DNA from 4 places in the Staphylococcus sp. FSL K6-0223 genome. Region 1 is predicted to be linked to each of the others. Evidence: a T-box and tRNA genes for the amino acid it is inferred to sense, from the RefSeq annotation. Region 1 holds a T-box; the other regions hold tRNA genes.
The links. A T-box is a leader RNA that pairs with one kind of tRNA and senses whether it is charged. The one in region 1 lies ahead of MHI13_RS05460 (valine--tRNA ligase), so its partner is inferred to be a tRNA-Val.

Region 1 (8,041 bases):
GAATAGGAGTAAACACATTAGTTGAATCATTTTTAATTCCTAGTCCCGCTTCTACAATAACAAAATCTACAGGATGTATCTCTCCAAAATATAAAAACATCATTGTTGTTATAATTTCAAATTCTGTTGCAGAACCGAGTTCGGTTTCTTGTTCTAACGCTTCACTTACTGGTTTAACTCGCTTTACTAATTCAACTATTTCGTCATTTGAGATCGGATAACCATTTAAACTAATTCGTTCATTAAACGTTTCAATAAAAGGAGAAGTAAATGTTCCAACTTCATATCCATTCTCAACTAATGCAGCTCTTAAATAAGCTACTGTAGAACCTTTACCATTTGTTCCACCCACATGAATACCGCGAATATTTAATTGAGGATTATTTAAGTGGTTAAGCATCCATTCCATTCTTTTAACACCAGGTTTAATACCAAACTTAGTGCGCTCATGTATCCAATATAAGCTATCTAGGTAATTCATTGACAATTCTCCTATGCTTTTAATTGTTCAATTCTGTTTTTAACACCATTATATTTTTCTTGATATTTTTGTTGTTTTTCGCGCTCTTCATTTATAATTTTTTCAGGTGCTTTATTAACAAAATTCTCATTTGATAATTTTTTATCAACACGGTCTAATTCTTTTTGAAGTTTGTCTAACTCTTTCTCTAAACGTTCAATTTCTTTATCCATATCAATAAGTCCTTCTAACGGTAAAATGACTTTACCAGCAACTACTACCGCTGTCATCGCTTTTTCAGGAATATCTACATTTGTATCGATGGTTAATTCACTTGGATTACAAAATCTATGAATATAATCCGCATTTTTTTCTAAGATTGTTTTAATTTCTTCATTTTTAGCTTGAATGAGAATAGGGATTGATTTAGAAAGTGGTGTGTTTACTTCTACGCGTGATTGTCTCACAGATTTAATAATTTCAACTAATTGTTCCATTGTCTGTTTACTTTCATCAAACACAAACTCTTCTTTAACTGTCGGCCATGCTGCTTTTACAATTGTTTCTCCTTCATGCGGTAAACTTTGCCAAATTTTTTCAGTTACAAATGGCATAAATGGATGTAGCATTCTCATTATTTGATCAAGTGTATAACTTAGAACAGAACGTGTTGTTTGTTTTTGAGCTTCATCTTCACCATTCATTGGTATTTTACTCATTTCAATATACCAATCACAGAATTCATCCCAAATAAAGTTATATAAAGCACGTCCAACTTCACCAAATTCATATTTTTCACTCAGATTAGTAACGGTCTCTATTGTTTCATTTAGTCGTGTTAAAATCCATTTATCCGCTAAAGATAAATTACCAGATAAATCAATGTCTTCCACTTTAAAGTCTTCTCCAATATTCATCAAGCTAAAGCGAGCACCATTCCAAATTTTATTAATAAAGTTCCATACAGATTCAACTTTTTCGGTAGAATAACGTAAGTCATTACCTGGAGAAGAACCAGTTGCTAAGAAGTAGCGTAAACTATCTGCTCCGTATTTTTCGATGACATCCATTGGATCTACACCATTACCAAGTGATTTACTCATTTTACGACCATCTTCAGCTCTTACTAAACCATGAAGAAGTACATCATTAAATGGTCGTTTACCAGTAAATTCTAATCCTTGGAAAATCATTCTTGCTACCCAGAAGAAGATAATATCATAACCGGTTACAAGAACATTCGTTGGATAGTAACGTTGATAATCTTTTGCTTCTTCATTAGGCCAACCTAAAGTTGAGAATGGCCATAACGCACTTGAGAACCATGTATCTAACACATCTTCATCTTGAGTCCAATTTTCGATATCAGCAGGTGCTTCTTCTCCAACATATACTTCACCTGTTTCATTATGATACCAAGCTGGAATTTGGTGACCCCACCATAATTGTCTAGAAATAGTCCAATCTCTAATTTCTTCCATCCAACGATTAAATGTATTTTCAAAACGTGGTGGATAAAAATCAATTCGATTATCTGTTTTTTGATTATCTAGTGCTTGTTGCGCAAGTGGTTTCATTTTTACAAACCATTGTGTAGATAAATAAGGTTCTACTACTGCACCAGAACGTTCTGAATGACCTACAGAATGCATATGTTCTTCAATTTTAATCACTAAATCTTGAGCTTTTAAATCTTCTACTAATTTTTTACGACATTCGAAACGGTCTAAACCAGCATACTGAGATGCATTGTCATTCATTTTTCCATTTTCATCCATTACGATAATGTTTTCTAAATGATGTCTCTGACCAATTTCAAAGTCATTAGGATCATGTGCAGGTGTAACTTTCATAGCTCCACTACCAAATTCAATATCAACATACTCATCTGCTAAAATTGGTAATTCTCTACCTATAATTGGTAAAATCACTTTTTTTCCTATGACATCTTTATAACGTTCATCATTTGGATTAACGACTATAGCAGTATCCCCTAACATTGTTTCAGGACGAGTTGTGGCAATTTCAATATATCCATTACCATCAGCATAAGGATATTTAAAATGATAAAAATGACCTTGCACATCTTCATGAATCACTTCTATATCTGACAATGCTGTACGTGCGACTGGATCCCAATTTATAATTCGCTCTCCACGATAAATAATTCCTTTATTATATAAATCAACAAATACTTTTCTAACCGCTTTACTTAAGCCGTCATCAAGAGTAAAACGTTCTCTACTATAATCAAGACCTAAGCCTAATTTAGCCCATTGTTTACGAATAAAAGATGCATATTCTTCTTTCCAAGACCAAGCATGTTCTAAAAATTTTTCACGTCCTATATCATGACGAGAAATACCTTGTTCTTTTAATTTAGCATCTACTTTAGCTTGTGTTGCAATACCCGCATGATCCATACCAGGTAAATAAAGCGTATCGTATCCTTGCATACGTTTCATTCGAGTAATAATATCTTGTAATGTTGTATCCCAAGCATGTCCTAAATGTAATTTACCAGTCACATTCGGCGGCGGAATAACAATTGTATATGCTTCTCTAGATTCATCTTCTAGAGGTTTAAAGTATTCATTTTTTACCCATTCTTCATAACGCCCCGCTTCAACTTCACGAGGATTATACTTTGATTCCATTTTCATTGAAATAACCTCCTAAAATAAAAAAGCATCCTTCCTAATATATAGGACGGATGCTCCGTGGTACCACCTAAATTCAAGACGATACCTCCATATCTTCTTGCACTTATTTATGATTAACGCTCATACACGCTTCTATCTACTATTATATGTGTATTCAATAAAAGAACTTGTGGGCTACCTTCAGTTTGATCATTATACATATTTACACCGTCCATATGCTCTCTTTGATAAGTATCAAACGTACTCTTCCCAAAAAATATATTTAATTACTAATTAATAGTATAATAGAAAACAATGATAAGTCAATCTTTTGGAGGAATATTTATGAACGCATGTGCCTTTGGAACTACAGACCCTATTTATTTAGATTATCATAATAAAGTATGGGGACAACCAGATTTTAATAGTCTTTCACTTTTCAAATTACTTGCACTTGAATCTCAACATGCTGGTTTATCTTGGTTAACTATATTAAAAAAGAAAGAGGCTTATGAAAAAGCATTTCATCAATTTGATCCTATAAAAATTTCTAAAATGACAGAGAAAGATATTAATGCTTTAATGACCTTTCCAAATATCGTACATAATAGAAAGAAATTAGAAGCCATAGTATCTCAAGCTAAGGGTTATTTACAAATTGAAAAAGAATATGGTAGCTTCAGTAAGTTTTTATGGTCATATGTTGATGGACATCCTATTGACTTGCACTATAAAACTCCCTCAGAACGTATTACAGTTGATGAAAGAGCAAAACAACTTTCAAAAGATTTAAAAGCTTATGGTTTTAAATTTTTAGGACCTGTGACTGTATTCTCGTTTATGGAAGCGGCTGGTCTATATGATGCTCACTTAGAAGGATGTCCTTCAAAACCTAATCATTAAATATTAAAAGGAGTAGAACAGATTATTTTGAATTCGTAGTTCTACTCCTTATGATTGATTATCACTTTTTTTTCGTTTTAAAAAGTAATTAATTATTGGTGCTACTAAAAATAATATAAAAAATATCCTAAAGATATGAAAACTTGATATCTTAGCAACATCTGCACCAGTAGCTATGGCAACTAGTACAATTTGACTCATACCTCCAGGAGCTCCACCTAAAAATAATTCGTTTAATGAATTATGAGTAAACAAATGAACAATAAAGACCATCAAAAATGATCCTAAAATTAAACTTATATTTTGATACATAATTGCTATAGCAATGCGACCTTTTAAATCACCTAATAAATGTGCAATTTGTAAACCAATTCTAATCATATAAATCACTTGTGCAAAAGCAAGAATATAATTATCTAAAGTAAAAGTCAGATGAGTTGATAAATTCCAAACAATTAAAACGACAATTGGAGCGAGTAATTGTTTTGTTGGAAAATTTATTTTTGACATTAAGAAATAAACAAAAGCTATAGCAATCATAATTAAAGCAATTTGGGGCACATTTAAAGCTCTTGTTAATGGTGTAGCTTTATGAATCATCTCTTCACTTGATGATGAATTGCTAAATAAAAAAGAAATAAGTGGTACAAGTACGACTACAAAAATAACTCTAGAAGTTTGGGTTAAACTTACTACTAAGATATTCGCTTTTTTATCTTCTTCAGTCATAATTAACATTTGACTTAAAGCGCCAGGTATTACACTCAAGATAGCAGTTTCAGTATTAACTCTTGCAATTTTTTTGAAAAAATAAGCAATCAATAATGATAACGTGATGAGTAAAACAGTCACCGTCACAATGGTTAACCACTCATTTTTGATATCATTAATGACTTGTGACGTAAACGTAGATCCTATTTGTACTCCAAGTAATATTAAGCCAATCTGACTAATCCAAAAAGGCCATTTAATATTTAGTTTTAGTACTTTAACCACAATAATTGAGGCTATAATGGGCCCAAACATAAAGGGTAAAAGCATATGAGATAATTTTAATATTAAACTCATGATCATCGCTATTATTAATAATATAATATTATTTAGCCAAATTCGCCTCAAAAATCATCACTTCTTTCTAGATTAAAAGCATTTAAATTAAAAAAAGTGGAACGATGATATTATCTCATCTTTGTTCCACTTTTATTATATTAACTTTTAAATATTAAACAATTCTACTTAATGTATTATCAAAAGCATGAATCGTTTTTTCAATATCTTCTTTGGTATGTGCGGTAGATAAGAATGTTCCTTCAAACTGAGAAGGTGGTAAAAATATGCCTTCTTTAGCCATTTCTCTATACATATTACTAAATAACTCTAAATCACTTTGATTCGCTTCTTCAAAGTTGGTTACAGGTCCTTTATTTAAGAAATAACCAATCATAGAACCAGCTCTATTTACTGTAATAGGAACATTGTGTTTAGCAAATACCTCTTTAAGTCCTTTTTCTAATATATCGCCTAATTCTTGGAAATACTCATATGATTCAGGCGTTAATTGACTTAGTGTTTCATAACCACTTGTCATTGCTAAAGGATTACCAGATAGAGTTCCCGCTTGATAAATATTACCTACTGGAGCAATTTTATCCATAATTTCTTTTTTGCCTCCAAAAGCACCTACAGGTAAGCCACCGCCAATCACTTTTCCTAGGCATGTGATATCTGGTGTCACACCAAAATAACCTTGAGCACAGTTATACCCTACACGGAAACCTGTCATGACTTCATCAAAGATAAGTAAAGAACCATATTCTTTAGTGACTTCCCTTAATCCTTCTAAGAAACCTTTTTTAGGGGGTACAACACCCATATTTCCTGCAACTGGTTCTACTATCACACCAGCAATATCATCTCCATAATTTTCAAATGCTACTTTAATCGCATCTAAATCATTATAAGGTACTGTAATTGTGTTTTTAGCTGTGCCTTCAGGTACTCCTGGTGAATCTGGAAGACCTAAAGTTGCTACACCTGAACCTGCTTTGATAAGCAATGAATCGCTATGTCCGTGATAGCATCCTTCAAACTTAACAATTTTATTTCTACCAGTGTAACCTCTAGCCAGTCTTAATGCCGCTAAAGTAGCTTCAGTACCTGAAGAAACCATTCTTACTTTTTCAATTGAAGGCACTCTTTCAATAACAAGTTCAGCTAATTTATTTTCTTCTAGTGTTGAAGCACCAAAACTAGTGCCTTTATCTACAGCATCATGTAATTTACTAATGACTTGTTTATTTTTATGACCTAAAATTAATGGTCCCCAACTTAATACATAATCAATGTATTCATTGCCATCTATATCATAAATCTTCGAACCTTCACCATGATCCATAAAAATTGCTGGTGTATCTACTGATTTAAATGCTCTTACAGGGCTATTGACACCACCAGGCATAAGTGTTTCAGCAATGCGCATTGCTTCTTGTGATTTTTCATAAGTCATTAACTTGTTCCTCCTTAACCATTATTTATCTAAGTAACGACAAATATCTTTCGCGAAATAAGTAATAATCATATCTGCGCCCGCACGTTTCATTGATACCATTTGTTCCATAACCACACGTTCTTCATCTATCCAACCATTTTGAGATGCTGCTTTAGTCATAGCATATTCACCACTAACATTATAAGCAATAACAGGAATATTAGTGTTATTTTTTACATCTCTAACAATATCTAAATAACTTAAAGCTGGTTTGACAATCATCATGTCTGCGCCTTCTTTTAAGTCACTTTCTAATTCTCTTAGTGCTTCTAAACGATTAGCTGGATCCATTTGATACGTTTTTCTATCTCCAAATGAAGGAGCTGAATCTGCAGCATCTCTAAATGGTCCAAAGAAACTAGAAGCATATTTAATGCCATAGCTCATAATTGGAATATTATAATAACCAGCTTCATCTAAACCTTGTCGAATTTCGGTAACAAAACCATCCATCATATTACTTGGAGCAATAATGTCAGCGCCAGCTTCGACTTGAGAAATTGCTGTTTTAACTAATAATGGTAAAGATTTGTCATTATCAACATCATGCGTATGATCATCAATGATACCGCAATGACCATGATCCGTATATTCACATAAACAAGTATCAGCAACGATTAATAAATCTTTATGAAGTTTTTTTGCTTTACGTGTTGCCTCTTGAACAATGCCATTATGATCGTATGCACCAGAACCCACATCATCTTTTTCATTAGGTACGCCAAAGAACATAATCGCTCTAATACCTAAATCATATGCTTCATTAATTTCATCATCTAATAGATTTAAACTTATTTGATATACACCAGGTAACGATTTAATTTCGCTTCTAACATTATCTTTTTCTACTACAAAAATTGGATAAATTAAATCTTCTTTTCTAACATGATTTTCTCTTACTAAACTTCTCATTGTAGCTGAAGAGCGTAATCTTCTATGTCTATCGAATTTCATTATTTATTCCTACTTTCTAAAAATGTGTTTATTAATGCTTCAGAAGTTTGTTTATCTGCAATATAAGGTTCATAACCATAGGCTCTAATGCTATTTGCAGTTTGTTGACCTATAGCATAGTAATTTTTAAAATGCTTAGGAAATGCCTCACTAAAATAATAACGCACTGCAGATGAACTTGAAAATGTTAATGCTTCAACTTGATTATGTTGAATTAGATTGATAACTTCAATAATATTCTCTCTATCCGCTATAGGTGTATACAAGTCAATTTTCACAACATTATTATGTTCAGCGAGAGTTTGTTGTAATTTTGGTCTTGCCTGTGCACTGCTCGGAATTAAAATAGAAGATTTTTCTAGATTTAATCCTTCTAATAAACCTTCTTGAGAATAATCGTTAGGTATAAAATCTATATTTATACCTAATTGTTTACATAACTGCGCAGTTTTAGCGCCTACTACTGCAATATGTTTTACATTCACGTACTCTAAATATTTATAAAATAAATGTACGGCATTTTTTGAAGAAAAA
Region 2 (8,041 bases), on a different contig from region 1:
TCACCCCAATCATTTGTCCCACCTTCGACGGCTAGCTCCAAATGGTTACTCCACCGGCTTCGGGTGTTACAAACTCTCGTGGTGTGACGGGCGGTGTGTACAAGACCCGGGAACGTATTCACCGTAGCATGCTGATCTACGATTACTAGCGATTCCAGCTTCATGTAGTCGAGTTGCAGACTACAATCCGAACTGAGAACAACTTTATGGGATTTGCTTGACCTCGCGGTTTCGCTGCCCTTTGTATTGTCCATTGTAGCACGTGTGTAGCCCAAATCATAAGGGGCATGATGATTTGACGTCATCCCCACCTTCCTCCGGTTTGTCACCGGCAGTCAACTTAGAGTGCCCAACTTAATGATGGCAACTAAGCTTAAGGGTTGCGCTCGTTGCGGGACTTAACCCAACATCTCACGACACGAGCTGACGACAACCATGCACCACCTGTCACTTTGTCCCCCGAAGGGGAAACTTCTATCTCTAGAAGGGTCAAAGGATGTCAAGATTTGGTAAGGTTCTTCGCGTTGCTTCGAATTAAACCACATGCTCCACCGCTTGTGCGGGTCCCCGTCAATTCCTTTGAGTTTCAACCTTGCGGTCGTACTCCCCAGGCGGAGTGCTTAATGCGTTAGCTGCAGCACTAAGGGGCGGAAACCCCCTAACACTTAGCACTCATCGTTTACGGCGTGGACTACCAGGGTATCTAATCCTGTTTGATCCCCACGCTTTCGCACATCAGCGTCAGTTACAGACCAGAAAGTCGCCTTCGCCACTGGTGTTCCTCCATATCTCTGCGCATTTCACCGCTACACATGGAATTCCACTTTCCTCTTCTGCACTCAAGTTTTCCAGTTTCCAATGACCCTCCACGGTTGAGCCGTGGGCTTTCACATCAGACTTAAAAAACCGCCTACGCGCGCTTTACGCCCAATAATTCCGGATAACGCTTGCCACCTACGTATTACCGCGGCTGCTGGCACGTAGTTAGCCGTGGCTTTCTGATTAGGTACCGTCAAGACGTGCACAGTTACTTACACGTTTGTTCTTCCCTAATAACAGAGTTTTACGATCCGAAGACCTTCATCACTCACGCGGCGTTGCTCCGTCAGGCTTTCGCCCATTGCGGAAGATTCCCTACTGCTGCCTCCCGTAGGAGTCTGGACCGTGTCTCAGTTCCAGTGTGGCCGATCACCCTCTCAGGTCGGCTACGCATCGTTGCCTTGGTAAGCCGTTACCTTACCAACTAGCTAATGCGGCGCGGATCCATCTATAAGTGACAGCAAGACCGTCTTTCACTGTTGAACCATGCGGTTCAACATGTTATCCGGTATTAGCTCCGGTTTCCCGAAGTTATCCCAGTCTTATAGGTAGGTTATCCACGTGTTACTCACCCGTCCGCCGCTAACGTCAAAGGAGCAAGCTCCTCGTCTGTTCGCTCGACTTGCATGTATTAGGCACGCCGCCAGCGTTCATCCTGAGCCAGGATCAAACTCTCCATAAAAAATTATGATGTTTGATTAGCTCATAAATACTAAATAGTTTGTAACGTTTCGTTACGTTTATTGGAATTAACGTTGACATATTGTCATTCAGTTTTCAATGTTCATTTATTATAAAGAATAATTATAAATGGTGGAGACTAGCGGGATCGAACCGCTGACCTCCTGCGTGCAAAGCAGGCGCTCTCCCAGCTGAGCTAAGCCCCCATAAATTTAGAAAGAAGTCGGGAAGACAGGATTCGAACCTGCGACCCCTTGGTCCCAAACCAAGTGCTCTACCAAGCTGAGCTACTTCCCGTATGTAGTTAATAATCATAATAAAATGGCGCGCCCGATAGGAGTCGAACCCATAACCTCTTGATCCGTAGTCAAACGCTCTATCCAGTTGAGCTACGGGCGCTTTATTAAGATGGTGCCGAGGACCGGAATCGAACCGGTACGGTGATCTCTCACCGCAGGATTTTAAGTCCTGTGCGTCTGCCAGTTCCGCCACCCCGGCAAAATAATGGAGCGGAAGACGGGATTCGAACCCGCGACCCCCACCTTGGCAAGGTGGTGTTCTACCACTGAACTACTTCCGCATATAAATAAAATCGTAATGAGCCATAGAGGATTCGAACCTCTGACCCTCTGATTAAAAGTCAGATGCTCTACCAACTGAGCTAATGGCTCAAAAGATGGTGCCGGCCAGAGGACTTGAACCCCCAACCTACTGATTACAAGTCAGTTGCTCTACCAATTGAGCTAGGCCGGCTATCATGGTGGAGAATGACGGGTTCGAACCGCCGACCCTCTGCTTGTAAGGCAGATGCTCTCCCGGCTGAGCTAATTCTCCTATTTCAAATATTGCCTGGCAACGTCCTACTCTAGCGGGACGTAAGCCCGACTACCATCGGCGCTAAGGAGCTTAACTTCTGTGTTCGGCATGGGAACAGGTGTGACCTCCTTGCCATTGCCACCAGACAAAATTAACTTACTTTATATATGATACACACTTGTAAATGACTTTGCAACGGTCAATTTTACACTTTGTTAAAATTTCATTTACAATTTCATAACATGCGTCCTCGTTTTTGACGACTTTTATATGTTACTTCATTTAAATAAACAAGTCAACACTTTTATAGAACTTTTTTCAATCGTTTTTAATCTATATTTCTTAAATGCACCTGACTTATTTCACTCGTAATATTCTACCATAAGCTAAAGGCTAAATCTATGATAATATTTGCATTTTTAAAATCCATTTGTATATTTTATTGTGAAAAATCACTACTTTTCCCTAAAAAATGATAATTATATTTCTTAGTAATGGAAATTTTTTATATAGCACGCCTTACACACATTATAGATTTATCAAATTGATAGACTTTTCACCCTTAATAATAAAGCATTTTAAATACAAAAAAGCATCAACCACCATATAGATGATTGATGCAAGTAGTACTAGACTAGAAAATTATTTCTGTCTCATATAAGGGAATAATAGTACATCTCTGATAGAAGGTGAATCTGTTAGTAACATTACCAAACGATCGATACCGATACCTAATCCACCTGTAGGAGGCATACCATATTCTAACGCCTCAATATAATCTTCATCCATCTCATGCGCTTCATCGTTACCTTGTTCTTTCTCGACAAGTTGTGCTTCGAAACGTTCACGTTGATCGATTGGGTCATTTAATTCTGTGAAAGCATTCGCATGTTCTCTTCCCACTATAAATAGTTCAAATCGATCAGTAAACCTAGGATCTTCTGGATTCTTTTTAGCTAATGGAGAGATTTCAATTGGATGGCCATAAATGAATGTAGGTTGAATTAACGTTTCCTCAACTTTTTGTTCGAAGAATTCATTTAAAATATGACCATATTTCATATTTTCAGTAATCTCAATACCATGTTCTTTAGCTAAGCTTACCGCTTCCTCATCAGTTTTAACATCATAAAAATTCACGCCAGTGGCTTCTTTAACTGCATCAACAATGTGAAGTCTTCTCCAAGAAGACTCTAAATCTATTTCTTCATCATTATAAGAAACTTTAGCTGAACCAAAGACCTCTTGAGCAATATGTCTAACCATGCTCTCAGTTAAATCCATAATATCATGATAATCAGCGTAGGCTTCATATAATTCTATCATTGTGAATTCTGGATTATGACGTGTAGATACTCCTTCATTACGGAATACACGGCCAATTTCGTATACTTTTTCAAGACCACCGACGATTAAGCGTTTTAGGTGTAATTCAATAGCTATACGCATATATAACGTAGCATCTAATGCGTTATGGTGGGTAACAAATGGACGTGCAGCCGCACCTCCAGCAATTTGATGCATCATAGGTGTTTCTACTTCTAAGAAACCTTGTTTATTTAAATAATTACGCATTTCTTGAATAATTTTACTGCGATTAATAAATGTACGTGTACTATCTTCGTTTGTTATTAAATCTAAATAACGTTGACGATATCTTTGTTCAATATCTTGTAGTCCATGGAACTTATCTGGTAAAGGACGTAATGATTTAGATAATAATGTAAATGACTTAGCCTTAACTGAGATTTCACCAGTATTAGTTTTAAACATAACACCTTCGATTCCAACAATGTCACCTAAGTCAGCAATTTTCCAAATATCAAATTGTTCTTCTCCAACTTGGTCTTTTCTTACGTAAATTTGAATTTGACCTTCTAAATCTTGGATATGTGCAAATCCTGCTTTACCTTTACCGCGTTTTGTCATTAAACGACCTGCAATTGCAACGTGACTTTCGTCCTCTTTTTCATGTAATTCTTCTTTTGAAAATTGATCCCATTGCTCTTTTAACTCGTTAGAAGTAGCACTACGATCAAAACGATGACCGAACGGATCTATTCCTAAATCTATTAATTCTTGTAGTTTTTGACGACGGACCTGCATTTGGTCATTCATTTCTTCTGACATAACTTTCTCTCCTTTAAGCTTATTGTTTAAATTATGGATTGTTCCATGCGTTCTTGATAGAAATTTTGTTAGTCATATAAAATACTTATTCGGTTTTAGATTCATCTAAAGCTATATGAACTTTATCTTTAAAACCAATAAGATATCATCAATCTTGGTTTATCATTTCCACAACGCCAATCTTCTCACTTTTTAATTCTACAAGACGTTGTAAATGTAATAAAGCAATTTACGCTTTTATTTCAACTTCTCTAAAAATTAAATATTTGTTTTTATTGCTACTCACTTATTATACTTTTTAACAGTATCGTCTGCGGTTACTAAATTGCCAATAGTTAGATGGGTACGAGGTTCTATTTGATTCGAAGCAATATCATTTAAAGGAATAAGCACAAACGAACGTTCATTCATCCTCGGATGTGGTACCGATAAATTATCTTCTTCGATAATTTGATCTTCATATAATAATATATCTACATCTAAAGTTCTTGGCCCCCAACGTTTAACTCTTACTCGATGGAGTTGTTGTTCTGTTTTTAAGCAACATGATAGTAAAGATTGAGGATCTAATGTTGTATCTATTTCAACACATAAATTTAAAAAGTTCGGTTGATTAGTGTATCCCACTGGTTCAGTTTCATAAATATCAGAGATTTGAGTCACTTTAATATTATCAAAACGATTTAAAATCCTTATAGCTTCTTTAAGTTGCGTTTCACGTTCTCCAATATTACTCCCTAAACCTAAAAACGCTTTAACCATTTAGCAATTCTCCCTCACTATTTCAATTCCTACACCATCATAATGTCCGGGAATGGGTGGACTTTCTTTAGTGATTTTAACTTTCGTTTCCATTACACGATTATAGTGTGAATTTATACGTTTTGCAATACGTTCAGCTAGATGTTCAATCAATCTAGATGGCTTACCTTCAACAATTGATTTAACTTCTTCAAACACTTCGCCATAATTTACAGTATCTGCAACATCATCTGATTGACCAGCATCTTTTAAGTCGACCTTCAACGTAACATCTACTATAAATATTTGACCAATTTCATTTTCTGATGGTAACACCCCATGATATCCATAAAATCGCATACCGTTAAGAAAGATTATGTCGTTCATGTTCATTCTCCTTTAAAAAATCCATACTATGAGCTAACCGCGCATTCAACTGAACGTTATGAACTCGAACAGCTTTAACACCTTTCATTATACCATAGGCAGTTATTGCTCCTGTGGCCTCATCTCTTTCTAATGGCGTTGTATCTGTTCCAATCATTTCTTTAATAAACCTTTTACGGCTTGTTGCCAATAAAATGGGATATTCAGTTGCTACCAGTTCATCTAAACGAGCCATCACTTCATTTTCTTCATCGCGTGTTTTAGCAAAACCAATTCCTGGATCCAACCAAATTTTTTCTTGTGGGATACCTGCCATTTCAGCTTTATTAGCTTGAGCAAGAAGTGACGTAATCATTTCATCTACGACGGGGTCTTGTCTTCGACCGTCCCCATTATGCATTAAAACGATTTCAGCACCATATTCAGCTACAACTTTAAAAATTTTGGGATCATATAAACCTGCCCATTGATCATTAATCATTGTAGCACCTAGTTTGAGACATGCTTCAGCAACCTCGCTTCGAAATGTATCAATTGAAAGTTGTATATCATATTGTACTAGTGCTTTAACAACTGGAATAACTCTTTCCATTTCTTCTTCCAAAGATACTTCTTCATAACCAGGTCGTGTCGACACGCCACCAATATCAATGATATCAACACCCTCATCAATCATTTCTTTTACTCGTTTAGTAGCTTTGTCTACTGAATTAAATTTACCTCCATCTGAGAAAGAATCAGGCGTGACGTTAAGTATGCCCATAATTTTTGTTTTAGTCATGTGTTTCACCTTTTCTATATTGAAATTCTTTTCAAAGTTATGTATAGAAACTTATTATTCTTGAAAATTCAAATCAAACTACTTACACAATTTACTATTAATCATATCATTCATTATCATACATTTTGAGCACATTTTTTATTTAGAAAGATAAAACAGTGTTATAGAACAACAAAATTAACAATATAAAAAACGAAGATGTGGATCAAAGGAGACTTAAAAGCCAAAGTTTTGTACATCTCGACTTTAAAGTACCTTTACCAACATCTTCGTTTGCAAAGCTTACTATATATTCAAATATTAAACCTTAGTCATCAAATGAGTATAAAGGCGTAGATAGGTAACGCTCACCATTACTTGGTAAGACTGTTACAACTGTTTTACCTTTACCTAGTTCTTTTGCTTTTTGGATCGCGGCGTATATTGCAGCTCCTGAAGAAATACCTGCTAAGATACCTTCTTCTTTAGCAACACGACGTGCCATATCCATCGCAGTATCATTTCCAACTTTAATAATGCTATCGTAAATATCTGTATTTAATGTGTCAGGTACGAAACCAGCACCTAAACCTTGTAATTTATGTGGACCTGGCTCTCCACCACTTAATACTGGTGAAGCTTCTGGTTCAATCGCAACGATTTCAACATTAGGGTATTCTTTTCTTAAGACTTTACCAACACCAGATAAAGTACCACCAGTACCTACACCTGCTAAGAATGCATCAATTTGTTTACCTTCGAATTGATCTACAAGTTCAGGACCAGTTGTAAGTTCATGAATTTCAGGGTTTGCAAGGTTTTCGAATTGTTGTGGTTCGAAATAACCGTGTTCTTCTTTAAGCTCTTTAGCTTTTTTAATAGCACCTTTCATCGCTTCAGACCCTGGTGTTAATACAAGTTCTGCACCATAAGCTTTTAATAAGTTACGACGTTCTTGGCTCATTGTTTCAGGCATTGTGAAAACAGCATTGTAACCTTTAGCTGCACATACGAAAGCTAAACCAATTCCAGTGTTCCCACTTGTTGGTTCTACAATAGTATCGCCAGGTTGAATTTTGCCCTCACGTTCAGCTTTTTCAATCATTGCTAGTGCAATACGGTCTTTTACTGAACCGCCCGGGTTTTGATATTCTAATTTTACATAAATATCTGCCGCATCTTCATCAACTACGTTTCTTAATTTAACTACAGGTGTGTTACCAATAATTTGTGTAACGTTATCTACGGGTTTTTGTGCCATTAAGAACACTCCTTTTTGTTATATAAATATTAAAACTTAGTTTTCCTATCGGATATAGATATATTCTATCAGAATTTTCTAAAAAGAGAAACAAAATTGTCTTGTTCTCAATAAAAAACTATATTCAACATATACATTAGAATTTTTCCCTGAAGAAATCAAATTAAACGTTAGGAGACAGTTGCACCAAATCGTACAATACGCGCCACCTTAATATATGTTTAAAAACGACACATTCATGAACAATCTTTACAGTTTAACTATCTCCATGCCTAATTTTATATAATTTTAATACTTAATCATACTTATTCAATACAGAATTATTTCATCGCTGTTAACAAATCTTCTAATTCACTTTCAGTATATTGGTATTTATTTCCACAGAAATGACACACAGCTTCAGCTCCGTGATCCTCATCAATCATACTTTGTACTTCTGCTTCACC
Region 3 (8,041 bases), 370 kb from region 1:
TTATAACTAATATCGTTACTTAATCCTTTAACAATATAATCTTCTTTATAATTTCCAGATTTAGCATTAGATAAATTAACTGTGACCTTGATATCGTCTGAACTTTCTATTTTCAATAACTTTGATTGTGGTCCTGAAATAGTAACATCAACAGTATCTGGTGATTTAGTAACATGTAAATTTTTGGTATTATAAAGAATTTCTACAGGTACATCTTCAATTGTTTTAGAAGAATTCTGAGCTAGATTATCATTGTTAAAAATATTGCCAAACACATTATTAACAGAAAGATAAAAAAAGATCGCTAATATTAAGGCAAAAAATCTTAATCCCCACTTACTTTCTAACATGCTATTTCACACCCTTCTTTTGAGCGCGAGTTCCAAACCAATGTTCAGCTAATAACTCTTCGAATACTTCATCAGAAACATCACGTCTTAATTTACCATCGAAAGTAACTGATATTGAACCGGTTTCTTCAGATACTACCACAGTAAATGAGTCCGAAACTTCAGAAATTCCTACGGCTGCCCTATGTCTTGTACCTAAACTTTTAGAAATTTTATTACTATCTGAAAGTGGTAAATAACATGCAGCACTAGCAATTTTAGTGTTTTGAATAATCATAGCCCCATCATGTAATGGTGTATTAGGTATAAAAACATTTATCAATAATTCTTGAGATATTGCAGAATTCATTGATATACCAGTTTCAATATAGTCTTGCAATCCAGTTTCCTTTTCAAAAACAATTAATGCTCCAATTCGTCTTTTAGCCATATACTGAACAGCCTTTGATACAGATTGGATTAATTTTTCTTCATCATGACTGTAAGTATTAGTATAGCGTTTAAATAGGCTCCCTCGCCCTAATTGCTCAAGTGCTCGTCTAATTTCTGGTTGGAATATCACAATTAAAGCTAAAACGCCCCATTGAATCACAATATCAAATAACTTTGAGGTAGCAGTTAAATTGAGAAGTTTACTTACTTGTTGTCCAATAACTATAAATAATATACCTTTAAGCAATTGAATTGCTTTAGTTCCTTTAAATACAGTAATGAGAAGATAAAGGACATACCAGACAATAAGTATATCTAATATACTTGTAATAATCTTCAAAGTACTAAGATTATTAAAAAAGTTGGAAAAATCCATAATCTCTCCTCCGTCTATAACTTTCATACTCATAATTATACCAATGAAAGGTGTAACTGTCATACTATGAAAGTCATACTTATAAATTTTTCATGAAAATCACTACTAAAAATGGATAATAAAAAAGCACCCCATTAAGGAGTGCTTAAAGTGAGCCATAGAGGATTCGAACCTCTGACCCTCTGATTAAAAGTCAGATGCTCTACCAACTGAGCTAATGGCTCTTATGGCTGGGCTAGCTGGATTCGAACCAGCGCGTGACGGAGTCAAAGTCCGTTGCCTTACCGCTTGGCTATAGCCCAATAAGATGGTGGAGGGGGGCAGATTCGAACTGCCGAACCCGAAGGAGCGGATTTACAGTCCGCCGCGTTTAGCCACTTCGCTACCCCTCCGATATTTAAATGGTGGAGAATGACGGGTTCGAACCGCCGACCCTCTGCTTGTAAGGCAGATGCTCTCCCAGCTGAGCTAATTCTCCAAATAAATGACTCCTACGGGACTCGAACCCGTGTTACCGCCGTGAAAGGGCGGTGTCTTAACCGCTTGACCAAGGAGCCATGGCTCCGCAGGTAGGATTCGAACCTACGACCGATCGGTTAACAGCCGATAGCTCTACCACTGAGCTACTGCGGAATAATATATATGCCTGGCAACGTCCTACTCTAGCGGAACGTCAGTCCAACTACCATCGGCGCTAAGGAGCTTAACTTCTGTGTTCGGCATGGGAACAGGTGTGACCTCCTTGCCATTGTCACCAGACAAATGAATGATTATACATTCAAAACTAGATAGTAAGTAAAGATTTGCGTCGCAAAACTTGAAAAAATTGATTAAGTCTTCGATCGATTAGTATTCGTCAGCTCCACGTGTCACCACGCTTCCACCTCGAACCTATTAACCTCATCATCTCTGAGGGATCTTATAACCGAAGTTGGGAAATCTCATCTTGAGGGGGGCTTCATGCTTAGATGCTTTCAGCACTTATCCCGTCCATACATAGCTACCCAGCTATGCCGTTGGCACGACAACTGGTACACCAGAGGTATGTCCATCCCGGTCCTCTCGTACTAAGGACAGCTCCTCTCAAATTTCCTACGCCCACGACGGATAGGGACCGAACTGTCTCACGACGTTCTGAACCCAGCTCGCGTACCGCTTTAATGGGCGAACAGCCCAACCCTTGGGACCGACTACAGCCCCAGGATGCGATGAGCCGACATCGAGGTGCCAAACCTCCCCGTCGATGTGAACTCTTGGGGGAGATAAGCCTGTTATCCCCGGGGTAGCTTTTATCCGTTGAGCGATGGCCCTTCCATGCGGAACCACCGGATCACTAAGTCCGTCTTTCGACCCTGCTCGACTTGTAGGTCTCGCAGTCAAGCTCCCTTATGCCTTTACACTCTATGAATGATTTCCAACCATTCTGAGGGAACCTTTGAGCGCCTCCGTTACCTTTTAGGAGGCGACCGCCCCAGTCAAACTGCCCGCCTGACACTGTCTCCCACCACGATAAGTGGTGCGGGTTAGAAAGCCAACACAGCTAGGGTAGTATCCCACCAACGCCTCCACGTAAGCTAGCGCTCACGTTTCAAAGGCTCCTACCTATCCTGTACAAGCTGTGCCGAATTTCAATATCAGGCTACAGTAAAGCTCCACGGGGTCTTTCCGTCCTGTCGCGGGTAACCTGCATCTTCACAGGTACTATGATTTCACCGAGTCTCTCGTTGAGACAGTGCCCAAATCGTTACGCCTTTCGTGCGGGTCGGAACTTACCCGACAAGGAATTTCGCTACCTTAGGACCGTTATAGTTACGGCCGCCGTTTACTGGGGCTTCGATTCGTAGCTTCGCAGAAGCTAACCACTCCTCTTAACCTTCCAGCACCGGGCAGGCGTCAGCCCCTATACATCACCTTACGGTTTAGCAGAGACCTGTGTTTTTGATAAACAGTCGCTTGGGCCTATTCACTGCGGCTCTTCTGGGCTTGCACCCTAAAGAGCACCCCTTCTCCCGAAGTTACGGGGTCATTTTGCCGAGTTCCTTAACGAGAGTTCGCTCGCTCACCTTAGAATTCTCATCTTGACTACCTGTGTCGGTTTGCGGTACGGGCACCTAATCTCTATCTAGAGGCTTTTCTCGGCAGTGTGAAATCAACGACTCGAGGAAACAATTTCCTCTCCCCATCACAGCTCAATCTTAAGAGTGCCGGATTTGCCTAACACTCAATCTCACTGCTTAGACGTACAATCCAATCGTACGCTTCGCCTATCCTACTGCGTCCCCCCATCGATTAAAACGATTATAGGTGGTACAGGAATATCAACCTGTTATCCATCGCCTACGCCTGTCGGCCTCAGCTTAGGACCCGACTAACCCAGAGCGGACGAGCCTTCCTCTGGAAACCTTAGTCAATCGGTGGACGGGATTCTCACCCGTCTTTCGCTACTCACACCGGCATTCTCACTTCTAAGCGCTCCACATGTCCTTGCGATCATGCTTCAACGCCCTTAGAACGCTCTCCTACCATTGTCCAAAGGACAATCCACAGCTTCGGTAATATGTTTAGCCCCGGTACATTTTCGGCGCAGTGTCACTCGACTAGTGAGCTATTACGCACTCTTTAAATGATGGCTGCTTCTAAGCCAACATCCTAGTTGTCTGGGCAACGCCACATCCTTTTCCACTTAACATATATTTTGGGACCTTAGCTGGTGGTCTGGGCTGTTTCCCTTTCGAACACGGACCTTATCACCCATGTTCTGACTCCCAAGTTAAATTAATTGGCATTCGGAGTTTGTCTGAATTCGGTAACCCGAGAGGGGCCCCTCGTCCAAACAGTGCTCTACCTCCAATAATCATCACTTGAGGCTAGCCCTAAAGCTATTTCGGAGAGAACCAGCTATCTCCAAGTTCGATTGGAATTTCTCCGCTACCCACAGTTCATCCGCTCACTTTTCAACGTAAGTCGGTTCGGTCCTCCATTCAGTGTTACCTGAACTTCAACCTGACCATGGGTAGATCACCTGGTTTCGGGTCTACGACCAAATACTATACGCCCTATTCAGACTCGCTTTCGCTACGGCTCCACATTTTCTGCTTAACCTTGCATCAGATCGTAACTCGCCGGTTCATTCTACAAAAGGCACGCCATCACCCATTAACGGGCTCTGACTACTTGTAAGCACACGGTTTCAAGTTCTCTTTCACTCCCCTTCCGGGGTACTTTTCACCTTTCCCTCACGGTACTGGTTCACTATCGGTCACTAGAGAGTATTTAGCCTTAGGAGATGGTCCTCCCAGATTCCGACGGAATTTCACGTGCTCCGTCGTACTCAGGATCCACTCAAGAGAGAATATATTTTCAACTACAGGATTATTACCTTCTTTGATTCAACTTTCCAGATGATTCGTTTAATATATTCCTTTGTAACTCCGTATAGAGTGTCCTACAACCCCAATAAGCAAGCTTATTGGTTTGGGCTCTTCCCGTTTCGCTCGCCGCTACTCAGGGAATCGAATTTTCTTTCTCTTCCTCCGGGTACTAAGATGTTTCAGTTCTCCGGGTCTGCCTTCTGACAAGCTATGAATTCACTTGTCGATAACACAACATAACTTGTGTTGGGTTCCCCCATTCGGAAATCTCTGGATCAACGCTTACTTACAGCTACCCAAAGCATATCGTCGTTAGTAACGTCCTTCATCGGCTTCTAGTGCCAAGGCATCCACCGTGCGCCCTTAATAACTTAATCTAATATAGTTATTAATCTGTGAGTGTTCTTTCGAACACTAGCGATTATTTTTTATGAATTCAAGCTTATTTAAAACTCTATTCACTCGGTTTTGCTTGGTAAAATCTATTTACTTACTTATCTAGTTTTCAATGTACAATGTCATTAATTAATAATCACAATTAAGTATTATAACAAAATATAATAGTCAATGCAATATTCAATTAATCATGAATGTTTAAAAATAAACATTCAAAACTGAATACAATATGTCACGTTAATCCGTATCATCTCTATGAGATGTTCCGAATATATCCTTAGAAAGGAGGTGATCCAGCCGCACCTTCCGATACGGCTACCTTGTTACGACTTCACCCCAATCATTTGTCCCACCTTCGACGGCTAGCTCCAAATGGTTACTCCACCGGCTTCGGGTGTTACAAACTCTCGTGGTGTGACGGGCGGTGTGTACAAGACCCGGGAACGTATTCACCGTAGCATGCTGATCTACGATTACTAGCGATTCCAGCTTCATGTAGTCGAGTTGCAGACTACAATCCGAACTGAGAACAACTTTATGGGATTTGCTTGACCTCGCGGTTTCGCTGCCCTTTGTATTGTCCATTGTAGCACGTGTGTAGCCCAAATCATAAGGGGCATGATGATTTGACGTCATCCCCACCTTCCTCCGGTTTGTCACCGGCAGTCAACTTAGAGTGCCCAACTTAATGATGGCAACTAAGCTTAAGGGTTGCGCTCGTTGCGGGACTTAACCCAACATCTCACGACACGAGCTGACGACAACCATGCACCACCTGTCACTTTGTCCCCCGAAGGGGAAACTTCTATCTCTAGAAGGGTCAAAGGATGTCAAGATTTGGTAAGGTTCTTCGCGTTGCTTCGAATTAAACCACATGCTCCACCGCTTGTGCGGGTCCCCGTCAATTCCTTTGAGTTTCAACCTTGCGGTCGTACTCCCCAGGCGGAGTGCTTAATGCGTTAGCTGCAGCACTAAGGGGCGGAAACCCCCTAACACTTAGCACTCATCGTTTACGGCGTGGACTACCAGGGTATCTAATCCTGTTTGATCCCCACGCTTTCGCACATCAGCGTCAGTTACAGACCAGAAAGTCGCCTTCGCCACTGGTGTTCCTCCATATCTCTGCGCATTTCACCGCTACACATGGAATTCCACTTTCCTCTTCTGCACTCAAGTTTTCCAGTTTCCAATGACCCTCCACGGTTGAGCCGTGGGCTTTCACATCAGACTTAAAAAACCGCCTACGCGCGCTTTACGCCCAATAATTCCGGATAACGCTTGCCACCTACGTATTACCGCGGCTGCTGGCACGTAGTTAGCCGTGGCTTTCTGATTAGGTACCGTCAAGACGTGCACAGTTACTTACACGTTTGTTCTTCCCTAATAACAGAGTTTTACGATCCGAAGACCTTCATCACTCACGCGGCGTTGCTCCGTCAGGCTTTCGCCCATTGCGGAAGATTCCCTACTGCTGCCTCCCGTAGGAGTCTGGACCGTGTCTCAGTTCCAGTGTGGCCGATCACCCTCTCAGGTCGGCTACGTATCGTTGCCTTGGTAAGCCGTTACCTTACCAACTAGCTAATACGGCGCAGGTCCATCTATAAGTGATAGCAAAGCCATCTTTCACTATCGAACCATGCGGTTCGAAATATTATCCGGTATTAGCTCCGGTTTCCCGAAGTTATCCCAGTCTTATAGGTAGGTTACCCACGTGTTACTCACCCGTCCGCCGCTAACGTCAAAGGAGCAAGCTCCTCGTCTGTTCGCTCGACTTGCATGTATTAGGCACGCCGCCAGCGTTCATCCTGAGCCAGGATCAAACTCTCCATAAAAATTTATGATGTTTGATTAGCTCATAATACTAAATAGTGTTTGTAACATTTAAGTTACTTTATTGGAATTAACGTTGACATATTGTCATTCAGTTTTCAATGTTCATTTAAAATATAATCTATTAAATTATATCAACTTCAATTTCGAAAGTCAATAACTAATTTCGATTACTTTTAATATTTTATATCGTTTTTCAAGATTTTGCAATGGTAAATTTTACACCGAATTTACATTTTTTAAAATGTATTAACACTTCTTGAAAACGACTTTTATATCTTATCAAACAATTCATTTAGTGTCAACAAATTATTTTAATAATTTTATTTTTGTTTTAAGCAATTCTTCTAACTTGCTCACAAAAAGATATTCTATCAGAATTTTTATATTTTGCAATAGAAAAAGCGCTCGAAATGATATTTTTTTCGAGCACTTTTACACTAATTTTTATTTATTATTTTATTGTTGCAGCAATTACTTTTTGCGCAATTGTTTTATAGATTTTTCCTAATCGATCTTCTTCTTGATAAATAGATGGTGAAAAGTCATTAGGATTCCAAGAAGGTTGTTCAAGAGGTAGTTCTCCTAACAATTGGGTATTGAGCTCGTCCGCAAGTTTACGTCCTCCACCTTTACCAAATACATACTCTTTTTTTCCAGTTTCTTTACTTTCGAAATAACTCATATTTTCAATAACACCTAAAATAGAATGCTCTGTATGCTTAGCCATAGCTCCAGCTCTTGCTGCTACAAATGCTGCTGTTGGATGTGGTGTAGTTACTATTATTTCTTTACTACTTGGTAACATTGAATGAACGTCAAGAGCTACATCCCCTGTTCCAGGAGGTAAATCAAGTAATAAGTAATCTAACTCTCCCCATTTAACTTCAACAAAGAAATTCGTCAACATTTTTCCTAACATAGGACCACGCCAAATAACTGGTGCATTTTCTTCAACGAAAAATGCCATTGAAATCACTTTAACACCATGACGTTCTACAGGAATAATCTCTTTTCCTTGAACACCAGGCTTTTCATCTATCCCCATCATATCTGGAACACTAAAACCATAAATGTCAGCATCTATGAGACCTACTCTTTTACCCTCTCTCGCTAATGCTACTGCTAAGTTTACGGCTATAGTTGATTTCCCTACTCCACCTTTACCAGAAGCAATTGCAATAAACTCCACTGGATTATTCTGTGATAATAATCCCTCAATTGTCTTAGGTTTCTCTTTTTCTTTTCCTGTATATTTTTCCACAACTTCAGCAGGTAGTTCCTCA
Region 4 (8,041 bases), 1.0 Mb from region 1:
TATTATATAGTGATAATATTATTGAAACAGACAATTTAAGTATACCTCACCCACGAATGCAAGAACGTGCTTTTGTACTTATACCGTTGAACGATATTGCATCGGACAAAAAGGATCCACGATTAAATCAGAAAATTCATGATTTAGTTTTTCCAGATGATACGGTTAAGAAATATAAAGATTAAGTGCTAAGATAAGTGCTTAAATTCTTAAGATATAAATATATTTTAAGAATTTAACTATGTGACTATGTATAAAATAGTGAATGGAAAATATTTTACAATATTTTTAATAAGTACATAACATCCATTAATAGTAAAACAGGAAGATTAAAGGAGAGAGAGTAATGTCAGAAGAAATGAATGACCAAATGCAGGTTCGTCGACAAAAATTACAAGAACTTATTGATTTAGGAATTGACCCATTTGGTAAACGCTTTGAACGCACAGCTACTGCAAGTGAATTAAAAGAAAAATGGGATCATTTTTCTAAAGAAGAATTACATGAAAAAGAAGACGAAAGTCATGTTTCTATTGCAGGGCGTTTAATGACAAAACGTGGTAAAGGTAAAGCAGGATTTGCACATGTACAAGATTTAACTGGTCAAATTCAAATTTATGTACGTAAAGATCAAATTGGCGAAGAACCTTTTGATAACCTTTGGAAAACAACGGATTTAGGTGACATTGTAGGTATTGAAGGTGTCATGTTTAAAACAAATACTGGCGAATTATCAGTAAAAGCAAAATCATTTACATTATTATCTAAAGCTTTAAGACCATTACCTGATAAATTTCATGGTTTACAAGATATTGAGCAAAGATATCGCCAACGTTATCTAGATTTAATTACTAACCAAGATAGTACTCGTACATTTATTAACCGTAGTAAAATCATCCAAGAAATGAGAAATTATTTAAATCAAAGAGGTTATTTAGAAGTAGAAACGCCAATGATGCATCAAATCGCTGGTGGTGCTGCAGCTCGACCATTTGTTACCCATCATAATGCACTAGATGCAACGTTATATATGCGTATTGCGATAGAATTACATTTAAAACGATTAATTGTAGGCGGATTAGAAAAAGTTTATGAAATTGGTCGTGTATTCCGTAATGAAGGTGTATCAACACGCCATAATCCTGAGTTTACTATGATAGAGTTATATGAAGCATATGCCGATTATCATGATATTATGGATTTAACAGAATCTATGGTTAGACATATTGCACAAACTGTATTAGGTTCAGCAAAAGTGCAATATAATGGCGAAGAAATTGACTTAGAATCAGATTGGAAACGACTTCATATTGTAGACGCTGTTAAAGAGGCTACAGGTGTAAACTTTTATAATGTGAAAACGGATGAAGAAGCTAAAGCATTAGCTAAAGAGCATGGTATCGAAATTACAGAAAACATGAAATATGGACATATTTTAAATGAATTCTTTGAACAAAAAGTTGAAGAAACATTAATTCAACCTACATTTATTTATGGACATCCAATTGAAATTTCTCCACTTGCTAAGAAAAATCCAGAAGATCCAAGATTTACTGATCGTTTCGAGTTGTTTATTGTAGGTAGAGAACATGCAAATGCTTTCACAGAATTAAATGATCCAATCGATCAACGTGAACGTTTTGAAGCACAACTTGTTGAAAAAGAACAAGGTAACGATGAAGCTCATGAAATGGATGAAGATTACATTGAAGCGCTTGAATACGGTATGCCACCAACAGGCGGACTAGGAATTGGAATTGATCGTTTAGTTATGTTGTTAACAGATTCACCATCTATTAGAGATGTATTATTATTCCCTTACATGAGACAAAAATAAGATCAATATAAATTAAAAGCGTTGCTTGCTAAGGTAAGCAACGCTTTTTTATGAAAAACAAAATGAAAAAAATTAATTAAAAAAGGACTAGATATTATATATATGATGTGGTAGTATACTATGAGTGTTCAAAAATTAAATCCTTTTTTAAAAATTAATTTAAAAAATCTTTAAAAACTTATTGACATTAAACTTTGATTATTATAAGATATAAAAGTCGTCAAAAACGAAAGTTAATTTTGTAAAACGCTTGTAAAAAGAATTTTAATAAAGTGTAAAATTAACTATTGAAAAATTAATTAATTAGTAATATACTTGTTTAAGTAAGTTGTTGTCTGGTGACAATGGCAAGGAGGTCACACCTGTTCCCATGCCGAACACAGAAGTTAAGCTCCTTAGCGCCGATGGTAGTTGGACTGACGTTCCGCTAGAGTAGGACGTTGCCAGGCTTACTTGATAGGAGAATTAGCTCAGCTGGGAGAGCATCTGCCTTACAAGCAGAGGGTCGGCGGTTCGAACCCGTCATTCTCCACCATTTACTTTTCAGCCGGCCTAGCTCAATTGGTAGAGCAACTGACTTGTAATCAGTAGGTTGGGGGTTCAAGTCCTCTGGCCGGCACCATCTTTGAGCCATTAGCTCAGTTGGTAGAGCATCTGACTTTTAATCAGAGGGTCAGAGGTTCGAATCCTCTATGGCTCACTCATACGATTTATTTTAATATGCGGAAGTAGTTCAGTGGTAGAACACCACCTTGCCAAGGTGGGGGTCGCGGGTTCGAATCCCGTCTTCCGCTCCATTATTTTGCCGGGGTGGCGGAACTGGCAGACGCACAGGACTTAAAATCCTGCGGTGAGAGATCACCGTACCGGTTCGATTCCGGTCCTCGGCACCAATTTAAATATAGCGCCCGTAGCTCAACTGGATAGAGCGTTTGACTACGGATCAAGAGGTTATGGGTTCGACTCCTATCGGGCGCGCCATTTAAAATTATCAATTTAATATACGGGAAGTAGCTCAGCTTGGTAGAGCACTTGGTTTGGGACCAAGGGGTCGCAGGTTCGAATCCTGTCTTCCCGACTTCTTTAAAAATATGGGGGCTTAGCTCAGCTGGGAGAGCGCCTGCTTTGCACGCAGGAGGTCAGCGGTTCGATCCCGCTAGTCTCCACCATTTAATTAATATCAAATGAACATTGAAAACTGAATGACAATATGTCAACGTTAATTCCAATAAAGTAACTTAAATGTTACAAACACTATTTAGTATTATGAGCTAATCAAACATCATAAATTTTTATGGAGAGTTTGATCCTGGCTCAGGATGAACGCTGGCGGCGTGCCTAATACATGCAAGTCGAGCGAACAGACGAGGAGCTTGCTCCTTTGACGTTAGCGGCGGACGGGTGAGTAACACGTAGGTAACCTACCTATAAGACTGGGATAACTTCGGGAAACCGGAGCTAATACCGGATAATATTTCGAACCGCATGGTTCGATAGTGAAAGATGGCTTTGCTATCACTTATAGATGGACCTGCGCCGTATTAGCTAGTTGGTAAGGTAACGGCTTACCAAGGCAACGATACGTAGCCGACCTGAGAGGGTGATCGGCCACACTGGAACTGAGACACGGTCCAGACTCCTACGGGAGGCAGCAGTAGGGAATCTTCCGCAATGGGCGAAAGCCTGACGGAGCAACGCCGCGTGAGTGATGAAGGTCTTCGGATCGTAAAACTCTGTTATTAGGGAAGAACAAACGTGTAAGTAACTGTGCACGTCTTGACGGTACCTAATCAGAAAGCCACGGCTAACTACGTGCCAGCAGCCGCGGTAATACGTAGGTGGCAAGCGTTATCCGGAATTATTGGGCGTAAAGCGCGCGTAGGCGGTTTTTTAAGTCTGATGTGAAAGCCCACGGCTCAACCGTGGAGGGTCATTGGAAACTGGAAAACTTGAGTGCAGAAGAGGAAAGTGGAATTCCATGTGTAGCGGTGAAATGCGCAGAGATATGGAGGAACACCAGTGGCGAAGGCGACTTTCTGGTCTGTAACTGACGCTGATGTGCGAAAGCGTGGGGATCAAACAGGATTAGATACCCTGGTAGTCCACGCCGTAAACGATGAGTGCTAAGTGTTAGGGGGTTTCCGCCCCTTAGTGCTGCAGCTAACGCATTAAGCACTCCGCCTGGGGAGTACGACCGCAAGGTTGAAACTCAAAGGAATTGACGGGGACCCGCACAAGCGGTGGAGCATGTGGTTTAATTCGAAGCAACGCGAAGAACCTTACCAAATCTTGACATCCTTTGACCCTTCTAGAGATAGAAGTTTCCCCTTCGGGGGACAAAGTGACAGGTGGTGCATGGTTGTCGTCAGCTCGTGTCGTGAGATGTTGGGTTAAGTCCCGCAACGAGCGCAACCCTTAAGCTTAGTTGCCATCATTAAGTTGGGCACTCTAAGTTGACTGCCGGTGACAAACCGGAGGAAGGTGGGGATGACGTCAAATCATCATGCCCCTTATGATTTGGGCTACACACGTGCTACAATGGACAATACAAAGGGCAGCGAAACCGCGAGGTCAAGCAAATCCCATAAAGTTGTTCTCAGTTCGGATTGTAGTCTGCAACTCGACTACATGAAGCTGGAATCGCTAGTAATCGTAGATCAGCATGCTACGGTGAATACGTTCCCGGGTCTTGTACACACCGCCCGTCACACCACGAGAGTTTGTAACACCCGAAGCCGGTGGAGTAACCATTTGGAGCTAGCCGTCGAAGGTGGGACAAATGATTGGGGTGAAGTCGTAACAAGGTAGCCGTATCGGAAGGTGCGGCTGGATCACCTCCTTTCTAAGGATATATTCGGAACATCTCGTAGAGATGATACGGAATAACGTGACATATTGTATTCAGTTTTGAATGTTTATTTTTAAACATTCATGATTAATTGAATATTGCATTGACTATTATATTTTGTTATAATACTTAATTGTGATTATTAATTAATGACATTGTACATTGAAAACTAGATAAGTAAGTAAATAGATTTTACCAAGCAAAACCGAGTGAATAGAGTTTTAAATAAGCTTGAATTCATAAAAAATAATCGCTAGTGTTCGAAAGAACACTCACAGATTAATAACTATATTAGATTAAGTTATTAAGGGCGCACGGTGGATGCCTTGGCACTAGAAGCCGATGAAGGACGTTACTAACGACGATATGCTTTGGGTAGCTGTAAGTAAGCGTTGATCCAGAGATTTCCGAATGGGGGAACCCAACACAAGTTATGTTGTGTTATCGACAAGTGAATTCATAGCTTGTCAGAAGGCAGACCCGGAGAACTGAAACATCTTAGTACCCGGAGGAAGAGAAAGAAAATTCGATTCCCTGAGTAGCGGCGAGCGAAACGGGAAGAGCCCAAACCAATAAGCTTGCTTATTGGGGTTGTAGGACACTCTATACGGAGTTACAAAGGAATATATTAAACGAATCATCTGGAAAGTTGAATCAAAGAAGGTAATAATCCTGTAGTTGAAAATATATTCTCTCTTGAGTGGATCCTGAGTACGACGGAGCACGTGAAATTCCGTCGGAATCTGGGAGGACCATCTCCTAAGGCTAAATACTCTCTAGTGACCGATAGTGAACCAGTACCGTGAGGGAAAGGTGAAAAGTACCCCGGAAGGGGAGTGAAAGAGAACTTGAAACCGTGTGCTTACAAGTAGTCAGAGCCCGTTAATGGGTGATGGCGTGCCTTTTGTAGAATGAACCGGCGAGTTACGATCTGATGCAAGGTTAAGCAGAAAATGTGGAGCCGTAGCGAAAGCGAGTCTGAATAGGGCGTATAGTATTTGGTTGTAGACCCGAAACCAGGTGATCTACCCATGGTCAGGTTGAAGTTCAGGTAACACTGAATGGAGGACCGAACCGACTTACGTTGAAAAGTGAGCGGATGAACTGTGGGTAGCGGAGAAATTCCAATCGAACTTGGAGATAGCTGGTTCTCTCCGAAATAGCTTTAGGGCTAGCCTCAAGTGATGATTATTGGAGGTAGAGCACTGTTTGGACGAGGGGCCCCTCTCGGGTTACCGAATTCAGACAAACTCCGAATGCCAATTAATTTAACTTGGGAGTCAGAACATGGGTGATAAGGTCCGTGTTCGAAAGGGAAACAGCCCAGACCACCAGCTAAGGTCCCAAAATATATGTTAAGTGGAAAAGGATGTGGCGTTGCCCAGACAACTAGGATGTTGGCTTAGAAGCAGCCATCATTTAAAGAGTGCGTAATAGCTCACTAGTCGAGTGACACTGCGCCGAAAATGTACCGGGGCTAAACATATTACCGAAGCTGTGGATTGTCCTTTGGACAATGGTAGGAGAGCGTTCTAAGGGCGTTGAAGCATGATCGCAAGGACATGTGGAGCGCTTAGAAGTGAGAATGCCGGTGTGAGTAGCGAAAGACGGGTGAGAATCCCGTCCACCGATTGACTAAGGTTTCCAGAGGAAGGCTCGTCCGCTCTGGGTTAGTCGGGTCCTAAGCTGAGGCCGACAGGCGTAGGCGATGGATAACAGGTTGATATTCCTGTACCACCTATAATCGTTTTAATCGATGGGGGGACGCAGTAGGATAGGCGAAGCGTACGATTGGATTGTACGTCTAAGCAGTGAGATTGAGTGTTAGGCAAATCCGGCACTCTTAAGATTGAGCTGTGATGGGGAGAGGAAATTGTTTCCTCGAGTCGTTGATTTCACACTGCCGAGAAAAGCCTCTAGATAGAGATTAGGTGCCCGTACCGCAAACCGACACAGGTAGTCAAGATGAGAATTCTAAGGTGAGCGAGCGAACTCTCGTTAAGGAACTCGGCAAAATGACCCCGTAACTTCGGGAGAAGGGGTGCTCTTTAGGGTGCAAGCCCAGAAGAGCCGCAGTGAATAGGCCCAAGCGACTGTTTATCAAAAACACAGGTCTCTGCTAAACCGTAAGGTGATGTATAGGGGCTGACGCCTGCCCGGTGCTGGAAGGTTAAGAGGAGTGGTTAGCTTCTGCGAAGCTACGAATCGAAGCCCCAGTAAACGGCGGCCGTAACTATAACGGTCCTAAGGTAGCGAAATTCCTTGTCGGGTAAGTTCCGACCCGCACGAAAGGCGTAACGATTTGGGCACTGTCTCAACGAGAGACTCGGTGAAATCATAGTACCTGTGAAGATGCAGGTTACCCGCGACAGGACGGAAAGACCCCGTGGAGCTTTACTGTAGCCTGATATTGAAATTCGGCACAGCTTGTACAGGATAGGTAGGAGCCTTTGAAACGTGAGCGCTAGCTTACGTGGAGGCGTTGGTGGGATACTACCCTAGCTGTGTTGGCTTTCTAACCCGCACCACTTATCGTGGTGGGAGACAGTGTCAGGCGGGCAGTTTGACTGGGGCGGTCGCCTCCTAAAAGGTAACGGAGGCGCTCAAAGGTTCCCTCAGAATGGTTGGAAATCATTCATAGAGTGTAAAGGCATAAGGGAGCTTGACTGCGAGACCTACAAGTCGAGCAGGGTCGAAAGACGGACTTAGTGATCCGGTGGTTCCGCATGGAAGGGCCATCGCTCAACGGATAAAAGCTACCCCGGGGATAACAGGCTTATCTCCCCCAAGAGTTCACATCGACGGGGAGGTTTGGCACCTCGATGTCGGCTCATCGCATCCTGGGGCTGTAGTCGGTCCCAAGGGTTGGGCTGTTCGCCCATTAAAGCGGTACGCGAGCTGGGTTCAGAACGTCGTGAGACAGTTCGGTCCCTATCCGTCGTGGGCGTAGGAAATTTGAGAGGAGCTGTCCTTAGTACGAGAGGACCGGGATGGACATACCTCTGGTGTACCAGTTGTCGTGCCAACGGCATAGCTGGGTAGCTATGTATGGACGGGATAAGTGCTGAAAGCATCTAAGCATGAAGCCCCCCTCAAGATGAGATTTCCCAACTTCGGTTATAAGATCCCTCAGAGATGATGAGGTTAATAGGTTCGAGGTGGAAGCGTGGTGACACGTGGAGCTGACGAATACTAATCGATCGAAGACTTAATCAATTTTTTCAAGTTTTGCGACGCAAATCTTTACTTACTATCTAGTTTTGAATGTATAATCATTCATTTGTCTGGTGACAATGGCAAGGAGGTCACACCTGTTCCCATGCCGAACACAGAAGTTAAGCTCCTTAGCGCCGATG

Region 2: it has a tRNA-Val gene. The T-box ahead of MHI13_RS05460 (valine--tRNA ligase) is inferred to sense a tRNA for this amino acid. The anticodon was not compared.
Region 3: it has a tRNA-Val gene. The T-box ahead of MHI13_RS05460 (valine--tRNA ligase) is inferred to sense a tRNA for this amino acid. The anticodon was not compared.
Region 4: it has a tRNA-Val gene. The T-box ahead of MHI13_RS05460 (valine--tRNA ligase) is inferred to sense a tRNA for this amino acid. The anticodon was not compared.

Annotation. Positions count from the first base shown of each region.
Region 1 is NZ_JBBOYX010000001.1:1,097,194-1,105,234, reverse strand. Features, by position in the region: gene MHI13_RS05465 (bifunctional folylpolyglutamate synthase/dihydrofolate synthase) at 1-481, opposite strand, end outside; gene MHI13_RS05460 (valine--tRNA ligase) at 493-3,123, opposite strand; T-box leader at 3,163-3,389, opposite strand; gene MHI13_RS05455 (DNA-3-methyladenine glycosylase I) at 3,448-4,005, shown strand; gene MHI13_RS05450 (AbrB family transcriptional regulator) at 4,054-5,124, opposite strand; gene hemL (glutamate-1-semialdehyde 2,1-aminomutase) at 5,228-6,511, opposite strand; gene hemB (porphobilinogen synthase) at 6,533-7,507, opposite strand; gene MHI13_RS05435 (uroporphyrinogen-III synthase) at 7,507-8,041, opposite strand, start outside.
Region 2 is NZ_JBBOYX010000002.1:1,218,600-1,226,640, forward strand. Features, by position in the region: rRNA gene MHI13_RS16810 (16S ribosomal RNA) at 1-1,501, opposite strand, end outside; tRNA gene MHI13_RS16815 (tRNA-Ala) at 1,631-1,706, opposite strand; tRNA gene MHI13_RS16820 (tRNA-Pro) at 1,724-1,797, opposite strand; tRNA gene MHI13_RS16825 (tRNA-Arg) at 1,823-1,899, opposite strand; tRNA gene MHI13_RS16830 (tRNA-Leu) at 1,910-1,998, opposite strand; tRNA gene MHI13_RS16835 (tRNA-Gly) at 2,006-2,080, opposite strand; tRNA gene MHI13_RS16840 (tRNA-Lys) at 2,099-2,171, opposite strand; tRNA gene MHI13_RS16845 (tRNA-Thr) at 2,178-2,253, opposite strand; tRNA gene MHI13_RS16850 (tRNA-Val) at 2,259-2,334, opposite strand; rRNA gene rrf (5S ribosomal RNA) at 2,348-2,462, opposite strand; gene lysS (lysine--tRNA ligase) at 2,959-4,446, opposite strand; gene folK (2-amino-4-hydroxy-6-hydroxymethyldihydropteridine diphosphokinase) at 4,729-5,208, opposite strand; gene folB (dihydroneopterin aldolase) at 5,209-5,574, opposite strand; gene folP (dihydropteroate synthase) at 5,552-6,355, opposite strand; gene cysK (cysteine synthase A) at 6,663-7,595, opposite strand; gene hslO (Hsp33 family molecular chaperone HslO) at 7,916-8,041, opposite strand, start outside.
Region 3 is NZ_JBBOYX010000001.1:729,262-737,302, reverse strand. Features, by position in the region: gene MHI13_RS03570 (CdaR family protein) at 1-350, opposite strand, end outside; gene cdaA (diadenylate cyclase CdaA) at 352-1,158, opposite strand; tRNA gene MHI13_RS03560 (tRNA-Lys) at 1,310-1,382, opposite strand; tRNA gene MHI13_RS03555 (tRNA-Gln) at 1,386-1,460, opposite strand; tRNA gene MHI13_RS03550 (tRNA-Tyr) at 1,467-1,550, opposite strand; tRNA gene MHI13_RS03545 (tRNA-Val) at 1,561-1,636, opposite strand; tRNA gene MHI13_RS03540 (tRNA-Glu) at 1,644-1,715, opposite strand; tRNA gene MHI13_RS03535 (tRNA-Asn) at 1,717-1,791, opposite strand; rRNA gene rrf (5S ribosomal RNA) at 1,803-1,917, opposite strand; rRNA gene MHI13_RS03525 (23S ribosomal RNA) at 1,985-4,906, opposite strand; rRNA gene MHI13_RS03520 (16S ribosomal RNA) at 5,207-6,757, opposite strand; gene MHI13_RS03515 (Mrp/NBP35 family ATP-binding protein) at 7,210-8,041, opposite strand, start outside.
Region 4 is NZ_JBBOYX010000001.1:2,111,516-2,119,556, reverse strand. Features, by position in the region: gene folK (2-amino-4-hydroxy-6-hydroxymethyldihydropteridine diphosphokinase) at 1-185, shown strand, start outside; gene lysS (lysine--tRNA ligase) at 347-1,837, shown strand; rRNA gene rrf (5S ribosomal RNA) at 2,172-2,286, shown strand; tRNA gene MHI13_RS10520 (tRNA-Val) at 2,297-2,372, shown strand; tRNA gene MHI13_RS10515 (tRNA-Thr) at 2,384-2,459, shown strand; tRNA gene MHI13_RS10510 (tRNA-Lys) at 2,465-2,537, shown strand; tRNA gene MHI13_RS10505 (tRNA-Gly) at 2,560-2,634, shown strand; tRNA gene MHI13_RS10500 (tRNA-Leu) at 2,642-2,730, shown strand; tRNA gene MHI13_RS10495 (tRNA-Arg) at 2,742-2,818, shown strand; tRNA gene MHI13_RS10490 (tRNA-Pro) at 2,842-2,915, shown strand; tRNA gene MHI13_RS10485 (tRNA-Ala) at 2,931-3,006, shown strand; rRNA gene MHI13_RS10480 (16S ribosomal RNA) at 3,129-4,679, shown strand; rRNA gene MHI13_RS10475 (23S ribosomal RNA) at 4,980-7,901, shown strand; rRNA gene rrf (5S ribosomal RNA) at 7,969-8,041, shown strand, end outside.